DNA from 3 places in the Saccharopolyspora griseoalba genome. Region 1 is predicted to be linked to each of the others. Evidence: riboswitches for the same ligand, from Rfam matches in the RefSeq annotation. Region 1 holds a riboswitch; each other region holds the start of a gene.
What was found. Region 1 has a riboswitch for cobalamin ahead of ACFQRI_RS04945 (putative cobaltochelatase). Riboswitches for the same ligand answer to the same signal wherever they lie in the genome.
Positions count from the first base shown of each region.

Region 2: linked by a shared signal. The riboswitch ahead of ACFQRI_RS11975 (ABC transporter substrate-binding protein) and the one ahead of ACFQRI_RS04945 (putative cobaltochelatase) in region 1 are both predicted to bind cobalamin.
Region 3: linked by a shared signal. The riboswitch ahead of metE (5-methyltetrahydropteroyltriglutamate--homocysteine S-methyltransferase) and the one ahead of ACFQRI_RS04945 (putative cobaltochelatase) in region 1 are both predicted to bind cobalamin.

Region 1 covers NZ_JBHTCJ010000002.1:171,098-178,032, reverse strand. Annotated here, with positions in the region: gene ACFQRI_RS04960 (LysE family translocator) at 1-300, opposite strand, end outside; gene ACFQRI_RS04955 (S1 family peptidase) at 634-1,407, shown strand; gene ACFQRI_RS04950 (GNAT family N-acetyltransferase) at 1,492-1,971, shown strand; cobalamin riboswitch at 2,058-2,185, shown strand; gene ACFQRI_RS04945 (putative cobaltochelatase) at 2,236-4,281, shown strand; gene ACFQRI_RS04940 (MFS transporter) at 4,667-5,821, opposite strand; gene cobO (cob(I)yrinic acid a,c-diamide adenosyltransferase) at 6,009-6,623, shown strand; gene ACFQRI_RS04930 (cobyrinate a,c-diamide synthase) at 6,617-6,935, shown strand, end outside.
Region 2 covers NZ_JBHTCJ010000005.1:174,269-181,203, reverse strand. Annotated here, with positions in the region: gene ACFQRI_RS12010 (YbaB/EbfC family nucleoid-associated protein) at 1-255, shown strand, start outside; gene ACFQRI_RS12005 (hypothetical protein) at 252-608, shown strand; gene ACFQRI_RS12000 (ADP-ribosylglycohydrolase family protein) at 660-1,148, shown strand; gene ACFQRI_RS11995 (SAM-dependent methyltransferase) at 1,202-2,065, opposite strand; gene ACFQRI_RS11990 (hypothetical protein) at 2,847-3,053, shown strand; gene ACFQRI_RS11985 (alpha/beta fold hydrolase) at 3,102-3,365, opposite strand; gene ACFQRI_RS11980 (alpha/beta fold hydrolase) at 3,444-4,067, opposite strand; cobalamin riboswitch at 4,161-4,348, shown strand; gene ACFQRI_RS11975 (ABC transporter substrate-binding protein) at 4,406-5,422, shown strand; gene ACFQRI_RS11970 (FecCD family ABC transporter permease) at 5,419-6,435, shown strand; gene ACFQRI_RS11965 (ABC transporter ATP-binding protein) at 6,432-6,935, shown strand, end outside.
Region 3 covers NZ_JBHTCJ010000007.1:182,715-189,649, reverse strand. Annotated here, with positions in the region: gene ACFQRI_RS15540 (ribonucleoside-diphosphate reductase subunit alpha) at 1-1,565, shown strand, start outside; gene ACFQRI_RS15535 (ribonucleotide-diphosphate reductase subunit beta) at 1,577-2,632, shown strand; gene metE (5-methyltetrahydropteroyltriglutamate--homocysteine S-methyltransferase) at 2,700-4,991, opposite strand; cobalamin riboswitch at 5,111-5,328, opposite strand; gene ACFQRI_RS15525 (VOC family protein) at 5,375-6,145, opposite strand; gene ACFQRI_RS15520 (DapH/DapD/GlmU-related protein) at 6,211-6,935, opposite strand, start outside.

The DNA of each region.
Region 1 (6,935 bases):
CCTGGTCAGCCACAGCCCGCGCAGGATCATCCCGGCCAGGTAGATCAGGTAGGCCGCGCCGATCCACTTGAGCACCTCCATCACCTGCGGGGTGCTCGACAGCAGCGCGCCGAGCCCGGAGATCACCGCCGCGACCTGCAGCGCGCTTGCGGTGTGGATGCCGGCCAGCGCCAGCAGCCCGGACCTGCGCCCCGCGTTCAGCGAGGTGCGCAGCAGCAGGAACGCGTCCACTCCCGGGGTGAGGATGACGACCGCACTCGCCACCAGGAAGGCGGGCAACGTGGTCGGGTCCAGGAGCACGGCGGTTTCCTCCTTCAACGCGACGCGCTTCGTCGCTAGAGCGGGTGAAGATCGTCATCCGGTAGGGCGAAATCTGCGGATCAGGCGATCCACGCAGATCGGACCCGCTTCGGTGCGGGCCGGATGAGCGGCCGCGGGGCGCGGCGCCATCGATAAGATTTCGTGCCGACGACGAGTTTAGCGAAAAATTTTCCCGCGGAGCTGTGAGTTGCACCTCGTGATGTTTCGGTGTGCGGGTGGTTACCGTGTGCGCTCGACAAGATCGCTGACTACCTGGAGGGCGACGTGGGGCGGCACACCCGAAGCAGCACGGCGGCGCGCGCACTGCGGCGAATGGCCGTCGTCGGAGCGGTCACCGCGCTGGCCGGCACCAACCCGCTGGCCGATGCCGAACCGTCCGAGCAGCCCCAGGCCCGCGTCCTCGGCGGGACCTCCGCCAGCACCGAGGAAGCGCCGTGGGCGGTCGCGCTCACCGACACCTACGGCAACCACTTCTGCGGCGGCACCCTGGTGTCGGCGGGCGAGGTGGTCACCGCCGCGCACTGCGTCGAGAACCAGCTCACCGGAGGTGAGCGCACCCCGGACGAGATCCGGGTGATCGCCGGTCGCACCGACCTGCGCAGCACCGAAGGCACCATCGGCGCGGTCGACGACGTCTGGGTGCACCCCGACTACCGCGACTTCACCAGCGGCGACGACCTGGCCGTGCTCAAGCTCGCCCAGCCGATGCCGCAGCGCCCGCTGCCGATGGTCCAGCCCGGCGACACCGAGGCCTACCGGCCGGGCACGACCGCGCGGGTCTACGGCTGGGGGCGCACCAGCGAGAACGGCCCGTCCTCGGACGCGCTGCGCTCGGTGGACGTGCCGATCAACAGCGACCGGAGCTGCAAGGACGCCTACCCCAACTACGACAACCGCAGCATGTTCTGCGCCGGCTTCCCAGAAGGCGGCAAGGACGCCTGCGCCGGCGACTCGGGCGGGCCCATCGTCTCCGACGGCAAGCTCATCGGCGTGGTGTCCTACGGCACCGGCTGCGGTCGGCCCGGCACGCCCGGCGTCTACACCCGACTGGCCAACTACGTCCCGCTGGCCGACGACCTGCCGTAACGCCCGCCACGCCCGTAGTGGCGCAGGCAACTTCGGCGCCCGCGAATGCGGGCATCGCGCGACTGCTGTGATATCCAGGTAAGGGTGACCCTCCAGCCGCTCGCAGCAGCCGTCCACCGCGCCTACACCGCGGACCTCGATGCCGCGGACTTCTACCGCATGTTGCGCCTGCGCGTGGACGTGTTCGTGGTCGAGCAGAAGTGCGCCTACTCGGAGCTGGACGGCCGCGACCTGGAGGACTCGACCCGGCACTTCTGGATCGACAGCGCCGACGGGTACGTGCTCGGCTACCTGCGCCTGCTCGAAGACCCCGACGGCGCCTACCGGATCGGCCGCGTCTGCACCGCCGAGAGCGCGCGCGGCATGGGCCTGGGCCGCAAGTTGATGCGGGCGGCGGTCGCCGAGGTGCAGAGTTCCCCGGCCGTGCTCTCCGCCCAGACCTACGCCAAGGACTTCTACGCCTCCTTCGGCTTCGTCGCCGAGAGCGGGGAGTACCTCGAAGACGGCATCCCGCACGTCGACATGCGCCGCGAACCGCGCCGCGCCCGCGCGACCGCGCGCTGACGAGTCGGTGATCTCACGCCCGCAGCGCTTGGGCGCGTGATCGGCGTCTGAAACGATGTGCGTTGATCCGAATGCAAGGGGCCTGCCAGGAAGCCGGTGCGAGTCCGGCACGGTCGGCGCCACTGTGACCGGGTAGCGGCACTCCACCACGAGCCACCGGGGACGACCTGGGAAGGCCGGAGCGCACCGCGACGACCCGGGAGTCAGGACACTGCGGCCCCTTGTTCCCGCCGGCGGGGCGTCCGCACCCCGAGGAAGGAACACATGTCCGCTGCCCCTCGCTTCCCCTTCTCCGCCGTGGTCGGCCAGGACGACCTGCAGCTGGCCCTGCTGCTCAACGCGGTGCACCCGCGCATCGGCGGTGTACTCGTGCGCGGCGAGAAGGGCACCGCGAAGTCCACCGCCGTGCGCGCCCTGGCCTCCTTGCTGCCCGCGCTCGACGTCGTCGACGGCTGCCGCTTCGGCTGCGACCCGCGCGAGCCCGACCCGGACTGCCCGGACGCGCCGCACGGGCAGACCGCCGCGCAGCGCCCCGCGCAGCTGATCGAGCTGCCGGTCGGCGCCACCGAGGACCGGCTGATCGGTTCGCTGGACCTGGAACGCGCGCTGACCGAGGGCGTGCGCGCCTTCCAGCCGGGCCTGCTGGCCGGCGCCCATCGCGGCGTGCTCTACGTCGACGAGGTCAACCTGCTGCACGACCACCTGGTCGACCTGCTGCTCGACGCCGCGGCGATGGGCCGCGCGCACATCGAGCGCGACGGCGTGTCGGTCTCGCACGCGGCCTCGTTCGTGCTGGTCGGCACGATGAACCCGGAGGAGGGCGAGCTGCGGCCGCAGCTGCTGGACCGCTTCGGGCTCACCGTGCAGGTCGCCGCCTCCCGCGAGGTCGAGACCCGAACCGAGGTGGTCCGCCGCAGGCTCGCCTTCGAGGCCGATGCCGCCGAGTTCGCCTCCCGGTACGCCGATGCCGACGCCGAGCTCGCCGAGCGCATCGTCGCCGCCCGCGAGCGGGTCGGGTCGGTCGTGCTGCCCGCCGCGGAGGTGCGCCGGATCTCCGCGCTGTGCGCGGCCTTCGACGTCGACGGCATGCGCGCCGACCTCGTGCTGGCGCGCACCGCCATCGCCCACGCGGCCTGGCGCGGTGCCGAGGCGGTCGCCGAGGCCGACGTGGAGGCGGCCGCCCGGCTCGCGCTGCCGCACCGGCGCCGCCGCGACCCCTTCGACGAGCCCGGCATGGCCGAGGACCAGCTGCAGCAGGCCATGCAGGACGCCGCCGAGCAGGCCGAAACCGACGAGGATCCCGACGACGACCCCGACGGCGGCCCGGACGGCGGCCCCGGGGGCGGGCAACCGCCGCAGGACGAGCCGAGCGGACCGTCCGGTGGCGGTGCCGCACCGGAATCCGACGACGAGCAGCCCGGCGAACCCTCCGGGGGTCAGTCCGAGCGCGCCCCCGCCGCGCCCGCGCCGTCCTTCCAGGCCCGCCTGCTCGAAGTGCCGGGAGTCGGCGAGGGCGCGCCCGGCCGCCGGTCCCGCGCGCGCTCGCGCAGCGGCCGGACCACCAGGGCCTCCAAAACCGACGGCCACGGCATGCACCTGACCGCGACGCTGGCCGCCGCCGCGCCGCACCAGGTCGCGCGCGGCCGCAGCGGCCCCGGTCTGGTGCTGCGCTCCGAGGACGTGCGCCAGGCCGTCCGCGAGGGGCGCGAGGGCAACCTGGTGCTGTTCGCGGTCGACGCCTCGGGATCGATGGCCGCCAAGGACCGGATGTCAGCGGTGAGCGGAGCGGTGATGTCGCTGCTGCGCGATGCCTACCAGCGCCGCGACAAGGTCGGCGTGATCACCTTCCGCGGGGACTCGGCCGAGCTCGCGCTGCCGCCCACCTCCTCGGTCGACGTCGCCGCCGCCCGCCTGCGCCGGCTGCGCACCGGTGGACGCACCCCGCTGGCCGACGGCCTGCTGCGCGCCAGCAAGGTCGTGCGGACCGAGCGCACCCGGGACCCGCAGCGCCGACCGCTGGTCGTGCTGCTCACCGACGGCAAGGCCACCGTTCCGGTGCGATCCGACCAGGCCGGGGCGAAGCGCTCCAAGCAGGCCGTCGACGACGCGCTGCGCGCCGCCACCGCGCTCGGCGACTCCGGCACCGCCTCGGTGGTGGTCGACTGCGAGAACGGCCCGGTCAAGCTGGGGCTGGCTCCCCAGGTCGCCGCCGCACTCGGCGGTCCGTGCCTGCGGCTGGAGGAGCTCAGCGCCGAGCACGTGGCCGGCGTGGTCCGCGCCGCCAGCGGTGACACCGGTTTGGCGGCTTGATCTCGTTTCGATTACGAGATTCAACCTTGTGAGTACTCACGCGTCCGCCGGGTTGGTACGGTGACGCACGTCCACCTGACCCCCAGGGGTGGACCTTTAAAGTGCCCCGCGCTCCCAGCGACCCCCAGGCCGGTTGAGCGCGGGGCCCTTTTTCTCGGTTCTCGGGTCGTCTTGCTCGGCGGTTCGGGCGGCGGAACCTGGGACGCCGTGGCTGCGGGATCCGCTCCTTGAGCGGTCGACCTGCGCGGCGCCACAGAACCCGCGGCGGTGCCGGTTGCACGGGTGGGGTTCCGGCTCGCGGCTTCGCCGCTCGCGCCTCCTCCTCTGCGGGGCGCGTGGACGTTCCTCTCATGGGCTCGCTCAGGCCATCAGGCCACGGTCCTGGTCACGCCGGGATGGTCGTCTTCTGGTAGCGGTGGCGGGTGTAGGCGGCCGTGATGACCAGGGGGATGGCGGTGACTCCTGCGATGGCGAACAGCTCGGCGTAGCGGCCGGTGTCGGCCAGCGGGCCCGCGGCCGCCGAGGCGACCGCGCTGCCGAGGAAGAGCGCGCAGGCGAACAGGGCGACCGCCGTGCCGCGGGCCTCGGGGGCGACCGACGTGGCCCAGGCCTGCAGGGACGAGTGCATGAAGGACCAGCCGCCGCCGAGCAGCAGGGCGGTGACGATCACCGTGACGACCCCCGTGTCGACGGCGACCAGCCCGTAGCCGACGGCCATCGCGCTGCCGCCGATCCCGATCAGCTGCCAGACCGGGAGGTTCGAGTTGATCGCCTTGACCAGCCGGGAGAACACCAGCACGCCCACCCCGTAGGCACCGGTGGACAGCCCGGCCACCGCCACGTCCATGCCCTCGTTGACCAGCGCCGATGCCAGGAACGTCAGCACGCCCAGCAGCACCGCGCCCTCCACGAACACCAGGCCGAACACCAGCAGCGCCCAGCGGTTGGTCAGCACCGAGCCGAGGTGCGCGCGGATGCCGCGGACCCCGGCGCGGCCGGGTTCGGGAAGCCTGCCCAGCACCAGCGCGCAGATCGCGGCGAACACGGCGGGCAGGGCGAAGACCACGCGCCAGTCCAGCCAGTGCGCCAGCACCCCGGCCACGGCGGTGGCCGCGGCGGTGCCCACCGCCTGCCCGGCCATCAGGTCCGATAGCGCGCTCTGCCGGTGCTCGGCGGAGACCGTGTCGCCGACGTAGGTCAGCGTCGTCGGCACCACCGCGCCCATGAACGCCCCGGCCAGCACGCGGGCCACCAGCAGCACCGCGATGTGCGGGGCGAAGGTGGAGAGCAGGCCGGTCGCCGCGGCCGCCGCCAGCGCGCCGCGCATCACCGGGATCCGCCCGAACCGGTCGGAGAGCACGCCCCACACCGGTTGGGACAGCCCGTAGGCCAGGAAGTAGCCGCTGGCCACGGTCACCGCGGTGGCCAGCGGCACGTGCATGCTCAGCGCGATCAGCACCAGCATCGGCGTCACCGCGAAGCGGTCGAAACTGCTGATGAACGCCGCTGCGGACAGCACGAACGGTGGCCTGGACGGCATCGGCGACTCCTCGCTCCGGGACGCCAACGATGTTCGCGTATCGAACGACCTCCGCTCCGGTGAACTTGCCCACCCCGCGGTGGCGATCTCAGGAGTCGTCGAAAGTCAACAGTCGTAATAGCGAGCATTGCCACTTGCCGCCGGTGCGGGCCCGGAAGGCGAAGTTGGTCTTGGTTAGGGTCTGGTCATGCCTCAGGGACAGCCTTCCAACGTGCCCGACGACGGTCTGACGACGCGGCAGCGCCGCAACCGCCCGCTGGTCGTGGTGCACACCGGTGAGATGAAGGGCAAGTCCACCGCCGCGTTCGGTCTCGCCCTGCGCGGCTGGAACCAGGGCTGGTCGATCGGGGTGTTCCAGTTCGTCAAGTCCGCCAAGTGGCGCGTGGGCGAGGAGTCCGCGTTCCGCGCGCTGGGCAGGCTGCACGACGAGTCCGGCGAGGGCGGTCCCGTCGAGTGGCACAAGATGGGCGAGGGCTGGTCCTGGACCCGCAAGAAGAGCACCGAGGAGGACCACGCGGCCGCCGCGCTGGAGGGCTGGCAGGAGATCGCCCGCAGGCTGCGCGACGAGCGCCACGGCCTCTACGTGCTCGACGAGTTCACCTACCCGCTGCACTGGGGCTGGGTCGACGTCGACGAGGTGGTCTCGACGCTGCGCGAGCGCACCGGGCACCAGCACGTGCTGATCACCGGCCGCTACGCCCCGCAGGCGCTGATCGACGCCGCCGACCTGGTCACGGAGACCTCCAAGGTCAAGCACCCGATGGACGCCGGGCAGAAGGGCCAGAAGGGCATCGAGTGGTGAGCTCGCCACCTCGGGTCGTCTTCGCGGCCCCCGGCTCGGGGCAGGGCAAGACCACCGTGGTGACCGGGCTGCTCGGTGCGCTGCGCCGCCGGGGCGACCGGGTCGCGCCGTTCAAGGTCGGCCCGGACTACATCGACCCCGGCTACCACCGGCTCGCCGCGGAGCGCGTCGCGCGCAACCTCGACCCGGTGCTGGTCGGGCCCGACCGCGTCGCGCCGCTGCTGCAGCACGGCGCCGCCGGAGCCGACCTGTCGGTCGTGGAGGGCGTGATGGGCCTGTTCGACGGCCGCATCGGCGCCGACGAGGAGATCC
Region 2 (6,935 bases), on a different contig from region 1:
GCGTCGATGGAGGCGCGCAACGCCGCGATGAAGGAGCGGATGAACGGTCTGCTGGACAAGTTCCACGGGCAGACCAGGCTCCTGGAGGAGGCGCAGCAGGCCGCCTCGTCGACCACCGCGACCACGACCTCCGAGGACGGCCCGGTGACGGTCACCGTGGACGCCACCGGCGCGATCACCGACCTGCCGTTCGACGCGAAGTCGTTCAAGCAGGCCGATCCGCAGAAGTTCGCGCGAACGGCCCCGGCCAGGTGAGCTGGCGGACCCAGCTGCTGCTGTTCGCCACCGAGGCCGCGATCCGCGCGCAGAAGGCCGAGGAGCTGCTCGCGTGGCGCTCGGCGCACGCGCGGTGGATGGTGACGCAGGGGGTGCCGTGGCAGCAGGCGGCGGGGCCGCTGGCCGCCGAGCACCCGGAGCCGGACGGCTGGCTGGTGCGGGTGCCGGAACTGCACGCCCAGCGCGGCGCGCCGCCGCAGCTGCTGGACGTGCTCCGCGCCGCGATCGCCGAGCCGGGTTCGGACCACGGGCTCAACGGTCCGATGACGCTGGCTTGGGGGGTCCCGCGAGGGCTGGGCCGCGGTGCGGTGCTGGCCGAGCTCGGGTCCTAGTGGCACGTGCGACCATCGGATGCCGCGGCGATTGCCCAGTTCAGCGACCTGATGGCGGACCTGTTCGCCAATCGCAGCACCATCCACTCGGCTTGGATGGCGATCGCAGCTCAGCGCGGGCGGCCAGTCACCGAGGCCGCCCGGGAGGTCTCGGACGTGCGGAAGGACGTGGTGCGGCGTCTGTTCCGGTTCTTCCACTACGACAACAACGAGATGGAGCAGATCGGCACCGGTCAGGACACGGTCTCGATGATGGGCAGGGCCCTGTTCGCGGCGGCCCGCCGGGAAACCGATCCCCGCACGGCGCTGCGAGTCGCGGTCAACCACTCCGGTCGAAGCGCCATGACCGGCGCGCTCGCCGGGGCGGTGGTCGGCGCACGAGCGGGCGTCGCGGGTCTGCCGCCGGAGTGGGTCGAGGCCCTGGACGTCGGTGACCTCGTCCAGGAACTCGCGGACGAGGCGTTCTGGACCTTCGCCCACCGCAACGTCTACCAGCAGGACTTCCCCGAGATCTGGCAGGAGCGCTACCCGGGGTGGTGATCGCAGTTCGGCCGGGGATCGCAGCGCAGGGGTGCGGTTCCCGGCCGAGCTGGTCAGGGCTTGTGCGCGACGCCTGCCCAGACGACTGATTCGTTGGGGGTGTCGAACTCGATCTCCGGGGCGTTCGCGCCGCTCTCCTCCGGGTGCCACAGCGGGGTCCAGGTCGCGCCCGGCTCGACCAGCGGCAGGTCGCCGAAGAACTCCTCGATCTCCGCGTGCGGTCGCCACAGCACCGGCGTGGCCGACTGGTCGTACATCTTGCCGAACTCGGCCATCTCGCGCTTCCGGTGCTCCGGCACGTCGTCGTCGGTCCCGTGGGTGATCACCAGGTACGAGCCGGAGGGGAGAAGGTCGCGGTAGCGGGCGACCGCCTGCGGGCCGATGTCCTGGCCGTCCGGGCCGGGTTGGGTGACGTGCAGGACCGCGATCAGCAGCAGCGCGACCGGCTGGTCCAGGTCGATCACGCCCGTTCGCCCGACCTCGGACCACAGCAGATCGGGCTCGCGCAGGTCGGCCTGCACCACCGCGTGCTTGTCGGTGACCTCCTCGCGCTCCAGCAGGATCCGCGAGTGGGCGACCGCGACCGATTCGTTGTCGATGTAGACGCAGCGGGCGTCCGGGACGATCTCGTCCGCGACCTGGTGGGTGCTGCCCATCGTGGGCACGCCGGAGCCGATGTCGACGAACTGGCGAATGCCCCGCTTGGCCAGGTACCGCACCACCCGGTGCAGGAAGAGCCGGTTGGCCATCGCGGCGGGGCGGACGAACGGGTAGCGTTCGAGCGCCTTCTCGGCGAAGAGCCGGTCGATGGCATAGTTCGCGCTGCCCCCGAGGTAGTAGTCGTAGACCCGGGCGACGTTCGGGTGCTCGAGGTCCGCGCCTTCCGGCGAGAACACTTCCGGCCTCGGCTGGCTCACGAGGTCTGCCCCTTCCATCGGTCGGTCGGCGAGGTGACGGATCGTGGTGATCACGTCACGCGAACTGTAGCGCCGTAGTTTGCCACCGGGTCGGGGTGTGGTCACCAGCCGATCGGGCTGAATCGCTGTCTGCGGAGCGTAGTTGGCGCGGTTGATCCGCTCGCGCGGTGCGCGACGCGGGCGCGATCGTTCCGCGGCGGCTTCGTGATCATTTCTCCCGGGCGGTCGCCGTGAATGATCGCTCCAGTCGTTCCCGCATCGCCGCGTTCCAATTCTTCCGGGGTCGCGCGGATTTTTCTCGGTCCCGTTCGCGCCGCTCCTGCCAGAATGTCGAATTTCCATTCGAGGGGGCGGCTCTCCCGGTCGGGTGAAGCGGATGATCGAGGCCCGATCGGCGGTGTCGCGCGCAGGTGACCCTGGCGAAGATCGAAGCAGGTGGGTGTGAGAATCTTGGTGTGGTCGTTCGGTGTTCCAACGGCGTCGCACCGTGATCTACCAGCATCGCCAGTCCGCGCGAGGGCGGACGGCCGGCCGGATAACGATCCAGGTTCGAAGCGCGATCAAGCCCGTAGATCGGCTCGCGGTCGAGGGCTCCGGTGCGGATGATTGGAACCGGGCCAAGTGGCTGACGGGACTCGTGAGGGCTGACCGCGTGGGGCGGCCCGCTCGATTTCCGGCCGAGACGAATTCGTGATGCGAAATGGCGCAACGGGCTGGGGTTGCGCTCCGTCTCCCAGGCGGATGACCGCACGGGAGAACTGACAAGGACGGGGGAGTCAGGATGTCCGCACCAGGGATCGGCAAGGAACCACACTTCTCGCTGCCCGACTTCGATTCGGTGGCCAAGCTGCCGAAGCCGATCAGGGCGCTGGTGTATCTGGTCGTCATGGCAGTGCTGACGGTGGCGTCGCTCGGGGCGCTCGCGGCCACCATCGCCGTCATCGGCCAGCTCTCCGGCGCCTTCGACATCTTCAGGCTGATCGGCTGAGCAATTCCGCGAGAGGGCCGGTGCACGACGGGTGCGCCGGCCCTCTTCTCATCGCGCGAACCGGCCGATGTCCTCGGCGATCTCGCGCGGGTGCTCGCCGTTGATCGCGTGCGAGGCCTCCGGGTGCTCGACGACCGCGCCGTTGACCAGAGCAGATCTCGCGGTGCGCAGGGCGGTTTCCGGATCGTGCACGACCGAGCGTCCCGCGATCAGGGCCAGCACCGGCATCCGCAGCCCGCGCAGCGCTTCCGGGGCGATCCGGGTGGGCTGGGGGAGCTCCATCGAGTAGTTGCGCATCCCGGCCTCGATCATGTCCGCGACCGGGACGTCCCGGACCGGTGCGCCACCCGCGGTGTAGGAGTTGAAGGAGTCCCGCCAGGACTTCGGCTGTCACGGCACCGAGGCGGGGATCGCGCGGAACGCGGTCCAGGCCGGGATCGAGTCGAAGGTGTGCACCGGATCGATCAAGGTCGGCGTGGCGACGCGCTGCGGCCGGTGGATCGCCAGGTTGGCCGCCGTCCACCCGCCGATCGACAACCCGATCACGTGGAACCGCTCCTGCGGGAGCTCCTCCAGCACCTGGTCGAGCCAAGCGGCCTGGTCGGCGTCGTCGGTGATCGGGACCTCCTGCACGCTGCGGCCGAGTTCGCCGAGCAGGTCGACGGCGTAGACGTCGCCGACGCGCAGCAGCGAGGGCAGGTTGTCGGCCCACACCGGTGATGCCGAAGCGCGGTCGGGCAGCAGCACCAGCGGTTCGCCGCCGGCGCCCGCGGAGCGGTAGACGCGCACGAAGCCGAAGGCCGTGCGCACGTCGCGCACCTCGGAGGCGGCCGGCAGCTCGCGCATGGCCGCGGCGTAGGCCGCTTCGAACTCCGCGTGCCCGGCGGCGCTCTTCCAGTGCCCGACCGGCGCGGGCGCGCGGAGCGCGAACGCCGCGACGAGCGCGGCGACCCCCGCGATGATCGTGATCCCCAGCACCCGGCGGCGACGCCCGCCGCTTCCACCGTCCGCCATCCTCGCCCCGGCAAGCCGACGCCGCCGACGATAGCGCGGTCGGGGAGGTCGCGGCCGGTGTCCGTTCGAGCTCGGAGTTCTCACTCGATCGTGTGATACGTTCGAATTGCCAGTCACGAGCTCGCTCATTTCGCGAGCAGGGAATCCGGTGCGAATCCGGAACTGACGCGCAGCGGTGTGGGTGACGGCGGAACTCGAAGCCACTGGGGCTCGAAGCCCTGGGAAGGCGTTCCGCCCGGTTGAACCCGAGTCCGAAGACCTGCTGGCACCCGGTGCGACCGGGTTTGTCTTGGCAACTGGGCTTCGCGGAACAGAGCCCTGACGCAAAAGGAACGCAATTGCGCTTCGCAGCAGCACTGCACAGCATCGCCGTCCTGGTCCTGCTGGCCGGGTGCGGGACCGGCGCCGCCCCGCAGGAGCAGCGGTCCGCCCCCGGGTTCCCGCGCGCGGTGGACAACTGCGGGCAGCGCACCGAGGTCCAGGCCCCGCCGCGTCGAGTGGTCTCGCTCGACCAGGGCAGCACCGAGATCTTGCTGGCGCTCGGCCTCGCCGACCGCATCGCCGGCACCGCGACCTGGACCGACCCGCTGCCCGCCGACCTCGCGGCGGCCAACGAGGGGGTTCCCCGGTTGGCCGACAACACGCCCTCCTACGAGTCGGTGCTCGCCGCCGAACCCGAGCTGGTCACCGCCTCCTTCGAGGCCACCCTGGGCACCGGTGGCGTCGCCACGCGGGAGCAGTTCGCCGAGCTGGGCGTGCCGACCTACCTGTCGCCGTCGGACTGCTCGAAGGACAACAGCGGACCGGGCGACGGGCGCCGCGACGCCCCGCTGACCATGCGGTCGATCTTCACCGAGGTGCGCGATCTCGCGCGGATGTTCGGCGTCGAGGACCGCGGCGAGCGGTTGGTCGCCGAGCTGCGGGGCCGGATGGACCGCGCCACCGGCGACCTGCGCGCCTCGGACGCCTCGATCGCCTACTGGTTCGCCAACTCCGAATCGCCCTACCTGGCCGGGTGCTGCGGCGCGCCCGGCATCATCACCGCCGAGGTCGGCGCCCGCAACGCCTTCGCCGACACCCGCGCCGAGTGGCCGCAGATCAACTGGGAGGTGCTGGCCGAACGCGATCCGGACGTGCTCGTGCTCGGCGACCTGACCCGCGACCGGGAGACCGCCGAGTCCGCCCGGGCCAAGATCGGGTTCCTGGAGTCGCACCCGGTCACCCGCAACATGACCGCGGTCCGCGAGAAGCGCTACGTGCTGCTGAGCGGGCAGGCGATGAACCCCACCATCCGCACGGTCGCCGGCGTGGAGAAGGTGGCCGCCAAGCTGCGCGAGTTCGGGATGGCGGGGTGAGCCGCCCCGCGCTACCCCTGCTGGTGGTCGCCGGCAGCGCGCTGCTGCTCGCCTCGATCTCCGCGGCGATCACCATCGGCCCCGCGCACATCCGATTCGGCGACGTCTGGGCGGTGGTCGCCGACCGCATCGGGCTCGGCGCCTCGGACCTCTCGCTGATCCGCGAGGGCATCGTGTGGAACCTGCGCCTGCCGCGCACCCTGCTGGCGGCGGTGTGCGGCGCGGGGCTGGCGGTGTGCGGGGCGATCATGCAGTCGCTGCTGCGCAACCCGCTGGCCGATCCGTTCGTGCTGGGGGTGTCCTCGGGCGCTTCGACCGGTGCGGTGGTGGTCGTGGTGCTCGGCGTGGGCGGCGGCGTGATCTCGCTGTCGGCGGGCGCGTTCGTCGGAGCGCTGGTGTCGTTCGGGTGCGTGCTGTGGCTCAGCCACGTGCTCGGCGGCACCACCGACCGCGTGGTGCTCTCCGGCGTGGCGGCGATGCAGCTCTTCTCGGCGCTGACCTCGTTCATCGTGCTCATCTCGGCCGACGCCAACACCACCCGCGCGGTGCTGTTCTGGCTGCTGGGCTCGCTGAGCAACGCGGGCTGGCCGGAGGCGCTGCTGTGCGCGGCGACGCTGGTGGTGGTGCTGCTGGTGTGCGGGGGGCACGCCCGCGCGCTGGACGCCTTCGCCTTCGGCGAGGACGCCGCCGCGGCCCTCGGCGTGCCGGTCACCCGCACCCGCCTGGTGCTGCTGTGCATCACCGCGCTGCTCACCGCCGTGCTGGTGAGCTCGGCCGGCGCGATCGGCTTCGTCGGCCTGGTCCTCCCGCACGCCACCCGAGCTCTCGTCGGACCCGGCCACGCCCGGCTGCTCCCGCTGACCGCGCTGGCCGGGGCGGTTTTCCTGGTGTGGGTCGACACGCTGAGCCGCACGGTGCTCGCCCCGCAGGAGGTCCCGGTCGGGGTGGTCACCGCGCTGCTCGGCGTTCCCGCGTTCGTGCTGATCCTCTACCGCGCCAGGGAGCCCCGATGAGCGAGGAAGGCCTCTCCGCGCAGCGGGTGTCGCGCGACCTCGGCGGGCGGCCGGTGGTCGACGGGGTCACCATCAGCCCGCGCGAGGGCGAGACGGTCGGCCTGCTCGGACCCAACGGCTCGGGCAAGTCGACGCTGCTGCGCCTGCTGGCCGGGCTGCTGCGGCCCAGCTCCGGCGTGATCACGCTGGACGGGCGCGCCCTGGCCGAGTTCGAGCGGCGCGCGCTGGCCCGCCGGATCGCGGTGGTCGAGCAGCACTCCGACACGCAGGTGCCGCTCACCGTGCGGGACGTGGTGCGCCTCGGCCGGATCCCGCACCGCCGCTCCTGGCAGGCCCCCACCGCCGCGGACGCGGAAGCTGTCCGCGCGGCCATGCGGCGCACCGGGCTGACCGACAAGGCCGACCAGCGATGGCAGACCCTCTCCGGCGGGGAGCGCCAGCGCGTCCAGATCGCCAGGGCGCTGGCCCAGCAACCCCGGGAGCTCCTCCTGGACGAGCCC
Region 3 (6,935 bases), on a different contig from region 1:
CGCAGGGCGTGGTCCCGTTCCTGAAGATCGCCAACGACACGGCGGTGGCGGTCAACCAGGGCGGCAAGCGCAAGGGCGCGGTGTGCGCGTACCTGGAGACCTGGCACATCGACGTCGAGGAGTTCCTCGACCTGCGCAAGAACACCGGTGACGACCGGCGGCGCACGCACGACATGAACACCGCCAACTGGGTTCCCGACGAATTCCTGCGCCGCGTCGAGGCCGACGAGCAGTGGACGCTGTTCTCCCCGGACGAGGTGCCCGACCTGCACGACCTCTACGGCCGGGCCTTCGCCGAGCGCTACCGGGCCTGCGAGGCCGCGGCCGAACGCGGCGAGCTCCGGGTGCACAAGCGGGTTCGGGCCGTCGAGCTGTGGCGGCGGATGCTGACCATGCTCTTCGAGACCGGGCACCCCTGGATCACCTTCAAGGACCCGTGCAACCTGCGCTCCCCGCAGCAGCACGCCGGGGTGGTGCACTCGTCGAACCTGTGCACCGAGATCACGCTGAACACCAGCGCCGACGAGGTCGCGGTCTGCAACCTGGGGTCGATCAACCTCGCCCGGCACGTCACGGCCGACGGGCTGGACCGCGAGCACCTGGCCGCAACCACGCGGACGGCCGTGCGCATGCTCGACAACGTCATCGACATCAACTTCTACACCGTCGACGAAGCCCGGAACTCCAACCTGCGGCACCGCCCGGTGGGCCTCGGGCTGATGGGTCACTCCGACGCGCTGCTGCGGCAGGGCCTGGCGATGTCCTCGGCCGAGGCGGTGGAGTTCGCCGACCGGAGCACCGAGGAGATCTCCTACCACGCGATCGCCGCTTCCGCCCGCCTCGCCGAGGAACGCGGCCGCTACGAGTCCTTCGAGGGCTCGCTGTGGAGCCGGGGGATCCTGCCCATCGACTCGCTGGAGCTGCTCGCGCGCGACCGGGGCGACGACGAGTTCGACCGGTCCACCCGCCTGGACTGGGACGGGCTGCGGGAGCTGGTGCGCGCCAGCGGGATGCGCAACTCCAACGTGATGGCGATCGCGCCGACCGCGACCATCGCGAACATCTGCGGCGTCGGGCAGTCCGTCGAGCCGATCTACCGCAACCTCTACGTGAAGTCGAACATGTCCGGCGAGTTCACCGCGATCAACCCGCACCTGGTCTCCGACCTCAAGCGCGCGGGCCTGTGGGACGAGGCGATGGTCGCCGACCTGAAGCTGCACGACGGCTCGCTCGGCCCCGTCGACCGCGTGCCCGCCGAGCTCAAGACCCGCTACGCCACCGCCTTCGAGGTCGAACCGCGCTGGCTGGTCGAAGCCGCGGCGCGCAGGCAGAAGTGGATCGACCAAGCCCAGTCGCTGAACCTCTACCTGGCCAGGCCCAGCGGCCGCGAGCTCGACCAGCTCTACCGGCTCGCCTGGCGCAAGGGCCTCAAGACCACCTACTACCTGCGCTCGTCGAGCGCCACGCACGTGGAGAAGAGCACGCTGCGCGGCACCGACGGCCGGCTCAACGCCGTGCCCGCGTCCTGCTCCACCACCGAGACCGATTGCGAGTCCTGCCAATGACCTCGGAACCGATGACCACGACCGGACTGGGCACCATCGACCGCGGCGGCGAGCGCGTCGACGTCGCCGACAAGGCGATGATCAACGCGCGCGCGGACGTCAACCAGCTGCTGCCGCTGAAGTACGGCTGGGCCTGGGAGAAGTACCTCAACGGCTGCAGCAACCACTGGATGCCCACCGAGGTGTCGATGCAGGCCGACATCGCGCTGTGGAAGTCCCGCGACGGGCTCACCGACGACGAGCGCACCATGCTCGAGCGCAACCTGGGGTTCTTCGCCACCGCCGAGTCGCTGGTGGCCAACAACATCGTGCTGGCCGTCTACCGGCACCTGACCAACCCCGAGTGCAGGCAGTACCTGCTGCGGCAGGCCTTCGAAGAAGCCGTGCACACGCACACCTTCCAGTACATCTGCGAGAGCCTGGGGCTCGACGAGGGCGAGCTGTTCAACGCCTACCGGGAGGTCCCGTCGATCGCGGACAAGGACGCGTGGGCGCTGCGCTACACCCAGAACCTGGAGAACCCCGAGTTCGCCACCGGGACCCCGGAGGCCGACCAGGCGTTCCTGCGCGATCTCATCGCCTTCTACGTGATCTTCGAGGGCATGTGGTTCTACACCGGCTTCGCGCAGATCCTCTCGCTGGGCAGGCGCAACAAGATGGTCGGCATCGCCGAGCAGTACCAGTACATCCTGCGCGACGAGTCGATCCACCTGAACTTCGGCATCGACTGCATCAACCAGATCAAGCTGGAGAACCCGCACCTGTGGAGCGAGGAGTTCCAGCAGGAGGCCCGCACCATGCTTCGCGAGGCCTGCGAGCTGGAGGCGGCCTACGGCAGGGACACCCTGCCGCGCGGGATGCTCGGGCTCAGCGCCGAGTCGTGCGAGCAGTACATGCGGTTCATCACCAACCGCCGCTGCGCCCAGCTCGGCCTGGAGCCGGTGTTCGAGCCGACCGACAACCCGTTCCCGTGGATGTCGGAGGCGATGGATCTGAAGAAGGAGAAGAACTTCTTCGAAACCCGCGTCACCGAGTACCAGTCCGGCGCCGCTCTCACCTGGGACTGATCCCGCGACCGGGGTGCGGGCGCGCGGCCCGCACCCCGGTCGGGCGCTCCCGCGGGGAGCGGCGGCGTCAGTCGGAGCCGTGGGCCGCGGCCTCCCGGAGCCGGTGGGCCGCCGCCACCAGGTTGGCCAGGGCGGCCTCGGTCTCCGGGTAGTCGCGGGTCTTGAGACCGCAGTCCGGGTTCACCCACAAGCGCTCGGCCGGCACCGCTGCCAGCGCCGCCCGCAGCAGGTCGGCGACCTCGTCGGCGCCTGGCACGCGCGGCGAGTGGATGTCGTAGACGCCCGGCCCGACACCCCGCGCGTAGCCGACCGCGTTGAGGTCGTCGAGCACCTCCATCCGCGACCGGGCGGCCTCGATGCTGGTGACGTCCGCGTCGAGGGCCACGATCGCGTCGATGACGTCGCCGAACTCGGAGTAGCACAGGTGCGTGTGGATCTGCGTGCCGTCGGAGACGCCCGAGGTCGCCAGCCGGAAGGACGCCACCGCCCACTCCAGGTAGGCGGGCCGGTCGGCCGCGCGCAGCGGCAGCAGCTCGCGCAGCGCCGGCTCGTCGACCTGCACCGCGCGGATGCCCGACGCCTCCAGATCGCGCACTTCGTCGCGGATGGCCAGCGCCACCTGCCGGGCGGTCTCGTCGACCGGCTGATCATCGCGGACGAACGACCAGGACAGCATCGTCACCGGCCCGGTGAGCATGCCCTTGAGCGGCTTGTCGGTCAGCCGCTGGGCGTACCTGGCCCACTCGACGGTCATCGGCTCCGGCCGGTGCACGTCGCCGTGCAGCACCGGCGGCCGCACGCAGCGCGAACCGTAGGACTGCACCCAGCCGTGGTCGGTCGTGGCGAACCCGGCCAGCTGCTCGGCGAAGAACTGGACCATGTCGCTGCGCTCGGGTTCGCCGTGCACCAGCACGTCCAGCCCGAGCTTCTCCTGCAGGCGCACCACGCGCTCGATCTCCTCGCGCATCCGCTGCCGGTACTCGTCCGGCTCGATGCGCCCGGCGCGCAGCGCGGCGCGCGCCTTGCGCACGTCGGTGGTCTGCGGGAATGACCCGATCGTGGTGGTCGGCAGCGGCGGCAGCCGCAACGACCGCTGCTGGGCGGCGGACCGCTGCCGGTAGTCGCCGCGCCGCGCGTGCTCCGGGCGCAACGACGCCACCCGCGCCCGCACCCGCTGGTCCCGGCTCGCACCCGTCCGCGAGGCCACCGCCGACCGCGCGCGATCGAGCTCGGCGCGCACGCCCTCCCGGCCCTCGCGCAGCGCGCGGCCGAGCAGCACGACCTCGCCGACCTTCTGCCGCGCGAACGCCAACCACTCCCGCACCTGGGGATCCAGGTCGGTTTCCGCGTCGACGTCGTAGGGCACGTGCAGCAGCGAGCACGAGGTGCCCACGGCGACCTCCCCGGCCATGCCGAGCAGGGTGGCCGCGGTGGTCAGCGCGCGGTCCAGATCGGTGCGCCACACGTTGCGACCGTCGACCAGCCCCGCGACGAGGGTCTTGTCCCGCATCCCGCGCAACCCGGGCAACCGGTCCAGCGCACCCGGGCCGGCGACGAGGTCCACGGCGATCGCCTCGACCGGCGAGTCGGCCAGCACCGGCAGCGCCTCACCCAGCTCGCCGAAGTAACCCGCGACCAGCAGCTCCGGCCGGTCAGCGCGATCGCCGAGCCGGCGGTAGGCGTTGCGCAGCACCTCCAGCTCCTCGGCCGTGCGGTCGACGGCCAGAGCTGGCTCGTCCAGCTGGACCCATTCGGCCCCGGCCTCGCGCAGCTCGGCGAGCAGCCGCGCGTAGGCGTCGAGCAGCTCGGGCAGCTTGTCCAGCGGCCGGAAGGACTCCGGCGCGCCCTCGGCCGACTTGGCGAGCAGCAGGAAGGTCAACGGCCCGACGAGCACCGGCCGGGTCTCAACTCCGAGCTTGCGGGCTTCCCGGAAGTCGTCGACCGGCGTGCGGTCGGCGAGCTCGAACCGGGTGTCCGGGCCGATCTCGGGAACCAGGTAGTGGTAGTTGGTGTCGAACCACTTCGTCATCTCCAGCGGCGGCGCGCTGGCCGTGCCGCGGGCCATGGCGAAGTAGGTGTCCAGCGCGCTCAGGCCCAGCTCGGCGTGCCGGGGCGGCACGGCGCCGAAGGTGAAGGCCGCGTCGAGCACCTGGTCGTAGAACGAGAAGGTGTTCCCCGGGATCGAGTCGAGCCCGGCCGCGGCGAGATCGCGCCAGGTGCCCGCGCGCAGCCGGCGCGCCACCGACCGCAGCTCGCTCTCGTCGCAGCGACCCGCCCAGTAGTTCTCCAGCGCCCGCTTGAGCTCCCGGTTCGGGCCGATCCGGGGAAATCCGAGCACGGTGGATCCGATGAATGTCAACGCTCTCTCCTCGCGAGCTAGACGTCCACCGAGGCTTCGCGAGGGCGCGGACCAGCGACGACCACGGCCGCTGGAACGTCCGCCAGGTCCTCCCGCGAGACCTCGGACCACGCGCACCGGCGGTGCGCGTACCGGTGGCAGGTCTTCGGACTCGCGGGCGCGCCCGGCCGGAGCCGGGATTCCTACCGGCCGTCGCTTCCCGGACCTGCGTCCAGTGCTGATGACGGCTTTCGTTCCCACTCACCGCTGCGGGGCAGTCCTGGACTCGCACCAGGTTCCCTCTTGCCTCACCGCCCGCAGCGCGTGCGAGCGGTGAACCACCGGCAACGTCAGGCTAACCCGGGAGGACTCGGCCGAACAGCCCCGAGCACCGGCGATCTCGATCACGTGATGTGCGGGTTGGACCCGATGCTGAACGGAGTGCCGAACGGGTCGCGCGCGTTGGCCAGCCGCCCGTACTCCATGTCGAAGGCGTCGTCCGCGCTCCCACCGGCCTCGCGGATGCGGGCGACCGCGGCATCGGCGTCGGTGACGGCGAACAGCACGCCCCACTCCGACTTCTCCGCCGACGGGTCGCCGAGGATTCCACCGATCTCGTGACCGTCCGGGCGCCGCAGGAAGGTGAAGTCGGCACCCTCGAGCTGCGAATCACCGTCCAGGGTGAAGCCGAAGACCTCGGAGTAGAAGTCCCGAGCCGGGCCCGGCTGCGGGGTGACCAGGTCGTTGCGCAGCAGGCTGTTGGGCTCGTTGACGATCTGCGAGCCGATGTGCTGGCCCGCCTGCCAGAGCGAGAAGTGCCCGCCGGTGGGGTCGCGGAGCACGGCCATCTTCCCGTGCTCCATCACCTGCATGGGTTCCTGCAGCAGCTCGGCCCCGGCGGCCTTGGCCCGGTTCGCGGTGGCCTCGCAGTCGTCCACCGCGAAGTAGAGGTTCCACCAGTAGGCGACCGGATCGGCGTCGACGTTCTGCATCAGCGCGGCGACCGGCTTGTCGCGCAGCAAGCACATCGTGTAGTGGCCGGTGTCGGCGTCGCCCCTGGTGAACTCCCAGCCGAACACCGCGCCGTAGAAGCCGGTCGCCCGGTCCAGGTCCGGAATCCCCAGGTCGATCCAGGTCGGCGTGCCCTCGGGTTGTGCCTCGTTCAGCTCCGGCATGACGTTCCCCCTTCGTCGCTTCCAGCAGCGACGGTAGACACACCCACCGACGAGCGCGCGGGGGATCAGTCCTCGAGGCGACTGCGCTCGCGCGCCCTCGCGGCGGCGGCCGAGGTCTTGGGCAGCTCGATGACCCCGGTGTCCGCGGTGTGCTCCGGCCTGCTCGAGCCCGCCTCGGCGGCGGGTTCGGGCTCCACCGGCTGCGGCTCGGGTTCCGGCGCGGCTTCGGCGGGCGCGGGCCGCTGGACCGGCTCGGCGGGCTGGGCGAAGAACGCGGACCCGGCCAGCGCACCGGTCCAGGTGTCGGGCTCGCGGATCTCGTTGACGCCGGTGACGATCATGCCGGGTGCGACGTCCTTGGTGACGGTGGCCCCGGCGCAGACGTAGCTGCCGCGGCCGATGGTGACCCCGCCGACGACCTTCGCGCCCCAACCGACGAACACGCGGTCCTCAAGCACCGGGGCGGCGTCCTGCTCCAGCGGCGCGCCCGGGTCGAGCCTGCGGTGCACCAGGTCGCCGTAGACCTGGCAGCCATCGCCGATCCGGCTGCGCGCGGCGATGGTGGCGGCGCTGATGGCGCAGCCGTCGCCGATCACGGCGTTGGCGCCGACCGAAGCGCGGTGGGTGAGCACCACGCGGTCGCCGACGCTGGCGCCGTCCTCGATCCAGCAGTAGGCGTCCAGCGTGCAGTCGGCGCCCAGCTGCGACTCCTCGCCGATCAGGCTGAAGTGCGCGATCTCGCAGCGCTCGCCGACCGCGGCGGGCCGGTCGAGCCGGTCCCACGAGCGAC